One region of the Halolactibacillus sp. JCM 19043 genome, then DNA from elsewhere that is predicted to be linked to it. Evidence: riboswitches for the same ligand, from Rfam matches in the RefSeq annotation. Region 1 holds a riboswitch; the other holds the start of a gene.
What was found. A riboswitch is a leader RNA that binds a small molecule or an ion and turns the genes downstream of it on or off. The one in region 1 is predicted to bind FMN.

Region 1 (3,392 bases):
AAATCCCCTTCATTTTCCCGGTGCTCATCATCAATGACAATAATGACTTCTCCTCGTTTTAATGCTTCAAGTGCTTGTTCAATCGTATGCATCTTACTCCCCCCTTAATAAAACCCTAAATCTTTTAATTTATCTTCTGTTATACCTGATGATTGCTTCTCATGACTTTGATGCGTCAACAGACGCTCCATATATTTCATTAAGACATCATACTCAATATTAACCGTATCGCCTGCTTCTTTTGCGCCAAGAATGGTCGCCGCTTGCGTTTCTGGGATGAGTGATAATGTAAAACTTGTCTCATCCACATGAAAAACCGTCAGTGACGTTCCATCAACGGTCACCGAACCTTTCTCTGTGAGATATTTCAATTTATCGTAAGGAACAGTAATTTTGACATATTTCGCAATCGTATCACGCCACGTCTTTTCAATCGTCGCCACATGATCAACGTGACCAGACACAAAATGCCCACCAAACCGACCATTCGCATGCATCGCCCGTTCTAAATTCACATAACTTCCTTTAGCTAAATCTTTTAAATTCGTCGCCGCATACGTTTCAGGCATCACATCGACGGAAAACTGATCCTTTGTAAAGTGGGTCACCGTTAAACAGACCCCGTTCACACTAATGGAATCCCCAATATGCACGTCACCGAGAACTTTTTTCGCCCCAACCGTTAAGACGAGACTACGTCCGTTTTTAGAGATGGTTTGTAAAGTGCCTTTTTCTTCAACAATTCCGGTAAACACAACTAATTCCCCGCTTTCTTGATGGCTTTAATAAAGAGATCTTCACCTATTCGTTCCACATGTTCAAATGATAAAGCAAAGGCATCGTTCATCCACTCTGGCGATTGACCACCAATCACCCCAAAGCTATCTTTACCTGTCAGTAACTTAGGCGCAATATAGACGTGACACTCATCAACAAAACCACTTTCAACAAAGCTTTTATGCACCGTCTCGCCACCTTCAACATAGACCGATTGAATATTCAACTCGGCTAACTGCTTAAGTAATTCAGGAATCTCTACTTGTTGACTTGACAGCTGAATCACACCTACCGTTGGATGTTTTTCTTTAAACACATCCATGTCCGCTTCTTTCCCGCAAACGACATACGTTTGATGATCATCATGAAATAGCGTTAAATGATCAGGCAAATGTAAGTCATTCGCTAGCACAATCCGAATAGGATGTTTACCGTATTCAGGTTGCCTTACCGTTAGGCTTGGGTTATCTTTTACCGCCGTGCCTTTACCGATGAGAATCGCATCGTATTTCGCTCGCATATGATGCACATGTTCTCGTGCTTTCTCACCTGTCACCCAACGACTATCACCGGTTTTCGTGGCCGTTTTCCCGTCAAGTGTCATCGCCGCTTTCAATGTGATAAATGGTCGTTTTTCTTTCATAAAGTGAAAAAACGTTTGATTGAGTGCGACTGCTTCTTCTTTCATCAAGCCGACTTCAACGGATAATCCGGCATCTTTTAACCAGTTAATCCCGCGACCACTCACTAAAGGATTGGGATCTTCCGTTGCGACAATCACACGTTTAATCCCTGAATCAATTAACAAACGGCTACATGGTGGTGTTTTCCCTGTATGCGAACACGGTTCTAATGTGACATACGCCGTTGCGCCTTCAGCCTTGTCACCCGCTTGTTGAATAGCTAAAACTTCCGCATGGCCTTCTCCAGGAACTAAATGACTCCCAAGACCTACAATCACACCATCACGCACAAGCACACAGCCAACGGATGGATTCGGTGATGTTTGTCCTACGGTTCCTTTCGCCAACTCAATGGCAAGCGCCATGTAATCTTGATCCTTCATTTTTTCACTCCTTCCTTGATACCTTTTCATTATTTTTATTCAAATAGATCTTTTTTGGTCAAAAAACACCCCAAATCAAAAGACTTGGGGTGTTTACATTAAAGAAATGATCAACAAATAAACAGTCCTCGCCTGTATATTTACAGACGTATCCCTGCACTTTGTCATTTCTTGTTTCATCTTTTTCCCATCCAGACTTTCACTGTCGGCTTTGGAATTTCACCAAATCCACCTTCACAATCATTGATTGATCCGGGTCACGGACTTAAGGTTTGTCGTTCACCTCTTACCGTCGGTCGGGAATTACACCCTGCCCCAAAAGATTACTATTCGATTGCTCACATTCTAACATACTTTTTTATAAGGTGCACGACATTTGTTCAAAAAAATAAAGACCGCACATAGACGGTCTTTAAAGTTCTTCTCCTATAATTCTTACTTCTCGTTCTAATGCCACACCAAAGGTGTCTTTCACTGTCTGTTGGACCATTTCAATAACGGCAATATAGTCACTGGCCGTCGCATGATTTTTATTTACGATAAAGCCAGCATGTTTGGTAGACACTTCTGCCCCACCAATACCTTTACCTTGCAGACCACTATCTTGAATGAGTTTTCCAGCAAAGTGACCCGGTGGCCGTTTAAATACACTGCCACACGACGGATATTCTAACGGCTGTTTAGTCTCACGTCTTTCTGTTAAATCATCCATTATCGCTTTAATTTCTTGTCGGTCTTTTTTCACTAGGGCAAAACGCGCCTCTAACACAATCCAGTTATTCTCACCAACATTACTTGTCCGGTAACCAAGAGCCAGATCAGAAGCCTTCACATCAAGTACTTCTCCCGTTTCAGTCATCACTGTCACTGACGCTAAACAATCTTTCACTTCCCCGCCATAAGCACCCGCATTCATAAATACCGCTCCGCCGACAGTCCCTGGAATACCACAAGCAAATTCAAGTCCTGAAAGAGAGGCTTCAAGAGCATAATAAGATGTATCAATAATCGTTGCCCCACCTCCAGCAATCACGCTATCACCTTTAGCCGTGATGGTATTTAAGTGCGACAAGCTCATCACAATCCCACGGATCCCACCATCTCGAATAATGAGGTTCGATCCATTACCGAGTAACGTAAGCGGGAGCTGATACTCTCTACTAGCTTTTACGACGCCTTGTACTTCCTCAATCGACTTAGGAAAAGCAAATACATCTGCCGGTCCACCTAATTTGGTATATAAATATTGTCCCATTGGTTCATTAAAATGTAATTCAACACTGGGTAAATCTTTGATCAATTTATTTTTTATTTCTTCAGCTAATCGCATACTCTTCATCCTTTATCTCAACATTCTTCACCTATTATAACAGAAACACTCCACAACAACATCTCTAAACAAATCCTAGTCACTCTGGAAAATCCACTTCTAAAAAGTTGTTTTTTGTCTGTATTTGTATGGTTTTTCCCAAAAAGACGCTTAACATTTCTATATGACGGGAATGTAATATTATATCCTTTTATTATCTTTAAACCTGTTTATTTGTCA
Region 2 (3,392 bases), on a different contig from region 1:
AAGTGAAGGGAAAGACTTTAAAGGGATTTACCCATCATCAGCTAACTTTTCAACCGATCTTCACTCATTAGGTCAATACGTACAAGAAGGACGTCGTGATATTTTTGAAACAGTGCTTCACGTTGAATCACCACGTCATGACTTAACAATTGAAGAAGACCCACAAGACTTAGATGGCTTGAATTATCTTGCCGGTGAGACCGTTGACTTTGTGAATGAAAAAGCGTACCAAGGTACCCTCTTAGCTCATACAGATGGTCAAGTACCTAACCTCATTGTTCACTTACCAGAATTAAATGCTTATACATTCGGTTATGTGCCTACTTCTTTGAAAAGGCATGTGCGATTAGCGGTTACTTACTCGGTGTGAATCCATTTGATCAACCAGGTGTAGAAGCTTATAAGAAAAACATGTTTGCTTTACTTGGTAAACCAGGATTCGAAGAAGAGAAAAAAGCGTTAGAAAAACGTTTGTAATTTTTTAACGATTAACAATCAAGGTGTCCTAGGATGCCTTGATTTTTTTCGTTAAAGAAGCGATACTAATAAAAGTGCGTGGCTCTTTTGATGAGCAAGAACAGAGAATGTCCAATAAAAGCTACAGGAGGCGTTACTATTGACGTTAGAAAATCAAGATTTTTTAATGACCTTACTTAAAACGCCATCTCCGTCTAGTATGGAAATGGCGATTCAAAAAACGTGGATCGACTACATGAAACCGTATGCTGATGAGATCATTACTGATCATGCCGGTAATGCGATTGCCGTCTTAAATAAAGAGGCAGATTTTAAAATTTTACTGGCGGGACATTGCGATGAAATTGCGCTCGTGATTAATCGGATAGATGAGAATGGTTTTTTATACTTTGATAAAATGGGTGGTGTCAACCCGAAGGCTGCCATTGGGATGCGTGTGCATGTAATGGGTAGTCATAAAACGTTGACTGGAGTAATTGGTGTGAATGCCCAGCACCATGGTGGCATAAAAGGAGACTTTGATGTCGATGATCTATACATTGATTGTGGGGCAAAGTCGAAAGAAGAGATCAGTGCGTTTGTTCAAATTGGTGATCTGGCCGTATATGACCGTTCACCTGATGTATTGATGGACCGCTATATTACCGGTCGCGGTCTTGATAACCGTACCGGGCAGTTTATTGTTGGAGAAGTCTTACGTAAACTAAAAGGAAAAGACTTAAATGTCGGTGTCTATGCCGCGAGTACGGTCAATGAAGAGACGAATATGGGTGGGGCTTACTTTGCGGCAAGTGGGATTAATCCAACGCTTGCGATTGCGTGTGATGTGACATTTGCGACAGATTATCCACATGTCAATAAAAACAAATACGGAGATATCATTCTTGACGGTGGACCAGTCCTTGCCAAAGGTGCTCCGATTAACCGAAAAATCAATCAATGGTTAGAAGCAGCAGCCAAACGTTTAAATATGGACGTGCAGTATGAATTAACGCCGCGTATGACGGGAACGGATGCTGATAAAATGCGTTTAACTAATCAAGGTGTGCCGGTTAGCTTAGTGTCTTTACCGCTACGTTATATGCACTCACCTGTTGAAACCGCAAGTATTAAAGATATTGAAGAAGAAATCGATTTAATCGTCGATTGGATCCTTCATATGACAGGTAAAGAAAATTTAAATCCGTTAGAAGACTAGTCATTACCCGTCTCATTATAATTGAGGCGGGTTTTGTGTCTCTTTTTTTAAACGGAGAGGCACTTTAAATACATAACTTTAAACTTTGTGAAAAAAGTTCATGCAAAACTCTTCACTTTTTTCATAAGTCGCGCTATACTGTAACTATAATAAAATATCGATTGAATCTTCGGGGCAGGGTGTAATTCCCGACCGACGGTAACTAACCTTTGTTAGAAGTCCGTGACCCGCACGTGTGCGGTGGATCTGGTGAGAGTCCAGAGCCGACAGTTAAAGTCTGGATGGGAGAAGATATGGAGTAAAATGGTCATCGACCATTTATTTCTTGATGCCATTAAACCTAAAGCCCAAAGTATGTGCTTTAGGTCTTTTTAATGTTCAAGAATGTTACTCTCCCTTCATCATAAAGATCCCAATCGATAAACAAGATGAAGGAGGATGTCGACATGAAAAAAGGTCAAACATCACAATTAACAAAACTGATTATTTTATCACTCTTTGGAACGGTCTCGATGGTTTTACTGTTTTTAAACTTTCCATTACCTTTCCTACCACCGTATTTAAAAGTAGATTTTGGTGAAGTACCAACACTACTTGCGGCGCTTATCTTCTCGCCAATGGCGGGTGTGGTTGTGCAATTGATTAAAAACCTGCTTTACCTTGCATTATCAGGTGCAGCCGATCCGGTGGGTGTGTTAGCTAACTTTATCGCTGGTGTGACGTTTGTTGTGCCAATTGCGATGGTTTATCACAAGTACAAAGGTCAAAAAAGTCTCATTTCCGGTCTTGTTGTCGGAACTGTCGTTATGACCATTGCGATGGGTATCTTAAACTATTTTGTATTACTACCAATTTATAGTGCGTTTATGGGCTTTGAACAACTAACACCAAGTGTTTTACTTGGAACGATCTTTGCGGGCGTTGTCCCTTTCAACTTAATTAAAGGTGTCATTGTCTCCATTCTATTTGTCCCGTTATTTGTTAAGTTGAAGCCGTGGATTGCTCAAAAACAGGCTCATGTGAAACTATCAGCTTAATTTGAGTCTTTTACTAAAAGCTATGCCATTTTCGGCATAGCTTTTTATGTGGCTTTTTTTACATAAACTTTACCTTCTATTCATTTCTAGCTAACATCTATTCGTTAGACTAAATACTAGATATTTATAGACGAAGAGGGTGAAAGGATGTCACGTGTATTAATTCTTTTAAGTGAAGATAAAGAGCTCATCGCTCAAATAGAGCCGTCGTTTAAACGGGAAGGTTATTCAATTTGGGTCGTGGAATCAGAGCCGTCATTGCATTATCTAATAAGTACAGTTGAGCCAACGCATATTATTATTGATCGTGCGTTATATTATCAAAGTGCCGATCTTTGTGCGGATTTACGACGTTTAAAATTTAATGGTTGTTTAATGGTACTCGTTTCTGAACCGATGAAACTGGATGGTATGCTGTCGTTAGAGTTAGGAGCTGATGATTATTTAGTTAAACCGTTCGACCTAAGAGAGCTCTTAACACGTATCCGCGCAGTGGAAAGACGGGGGAATTTTCATTTTCTAACAGAATCCAATCAGACAATTAAGTTTGGTATCCTCTCACTCCGTGTTGATACACAAACCGCTTATGTTGAAGATAAACCGGTCACGCTCACAGAAAAAGAAGCGATGCTGCTGTATGCTTTATTGCTTCATCCGGAAAAAGTGTTAACCCGTGAAAC

Region 2: it holds a riboswitch for FMN, as region 1 does, so the genes downstream of both, JCM19043_RS13230 (ECF transporter S component) here and ribD (bifunctional diaminohydroxyphosphoribosylaminopyrimidine deaminase/5-amino-6-(5-phosphoribosylamino)uracil reductase RibD) in region 1, are expected to answer to the same signal.

Annotation. Positions count from the first base shown of each region.
Region 1 is NZ_BAXD01000039.1:6,384-9,775, reverse strand. Features, by position in the region: gene JCM19043_RS13825 (bifunctional 3,4-dihydroxy-2-butanone-4-phosphate synthase/GTP cyclohydrolase II) at 1-92, opposite strand, end outside; gene ribE (riboflavin synthase) at 105-755, opposite strand; gene ribD (bifunctional diaminohydroxyphosphoribosylaminopyrimidine deaminase/5-amino-6-(5-phosphoribosylamino)uracil reductase RibD) at 758-1,843, opposite strand; FMN riboswitch at 2,019-2,170, opposite strand; gene murB (UDP-N-acetylmuramate dehydrogenase) at 2,256-3,173, opposite strand.
Region 2 is NZ_BAXD01000035.1:12,656-16,047, forward strand. Features, by position in the region: partial or broken gene JCM19043_RS13220 (glucose-6-phosphate isomerase) at 1-477, shown strand, start outside; gene JCM19043_RS13225 (M20/M25/M40 family metallo-hydrolase) at 644-1,675, shown strand; FMN riboswitch at 1,837-1,972, shown strand; gene JCM19043_RS13230 (ECF transporter S component) at 2,122-2,712, shown strand; gene JCM19043_RS13235 (response regulator transcription factor) at 2,860-3,392, shown strand, end outside.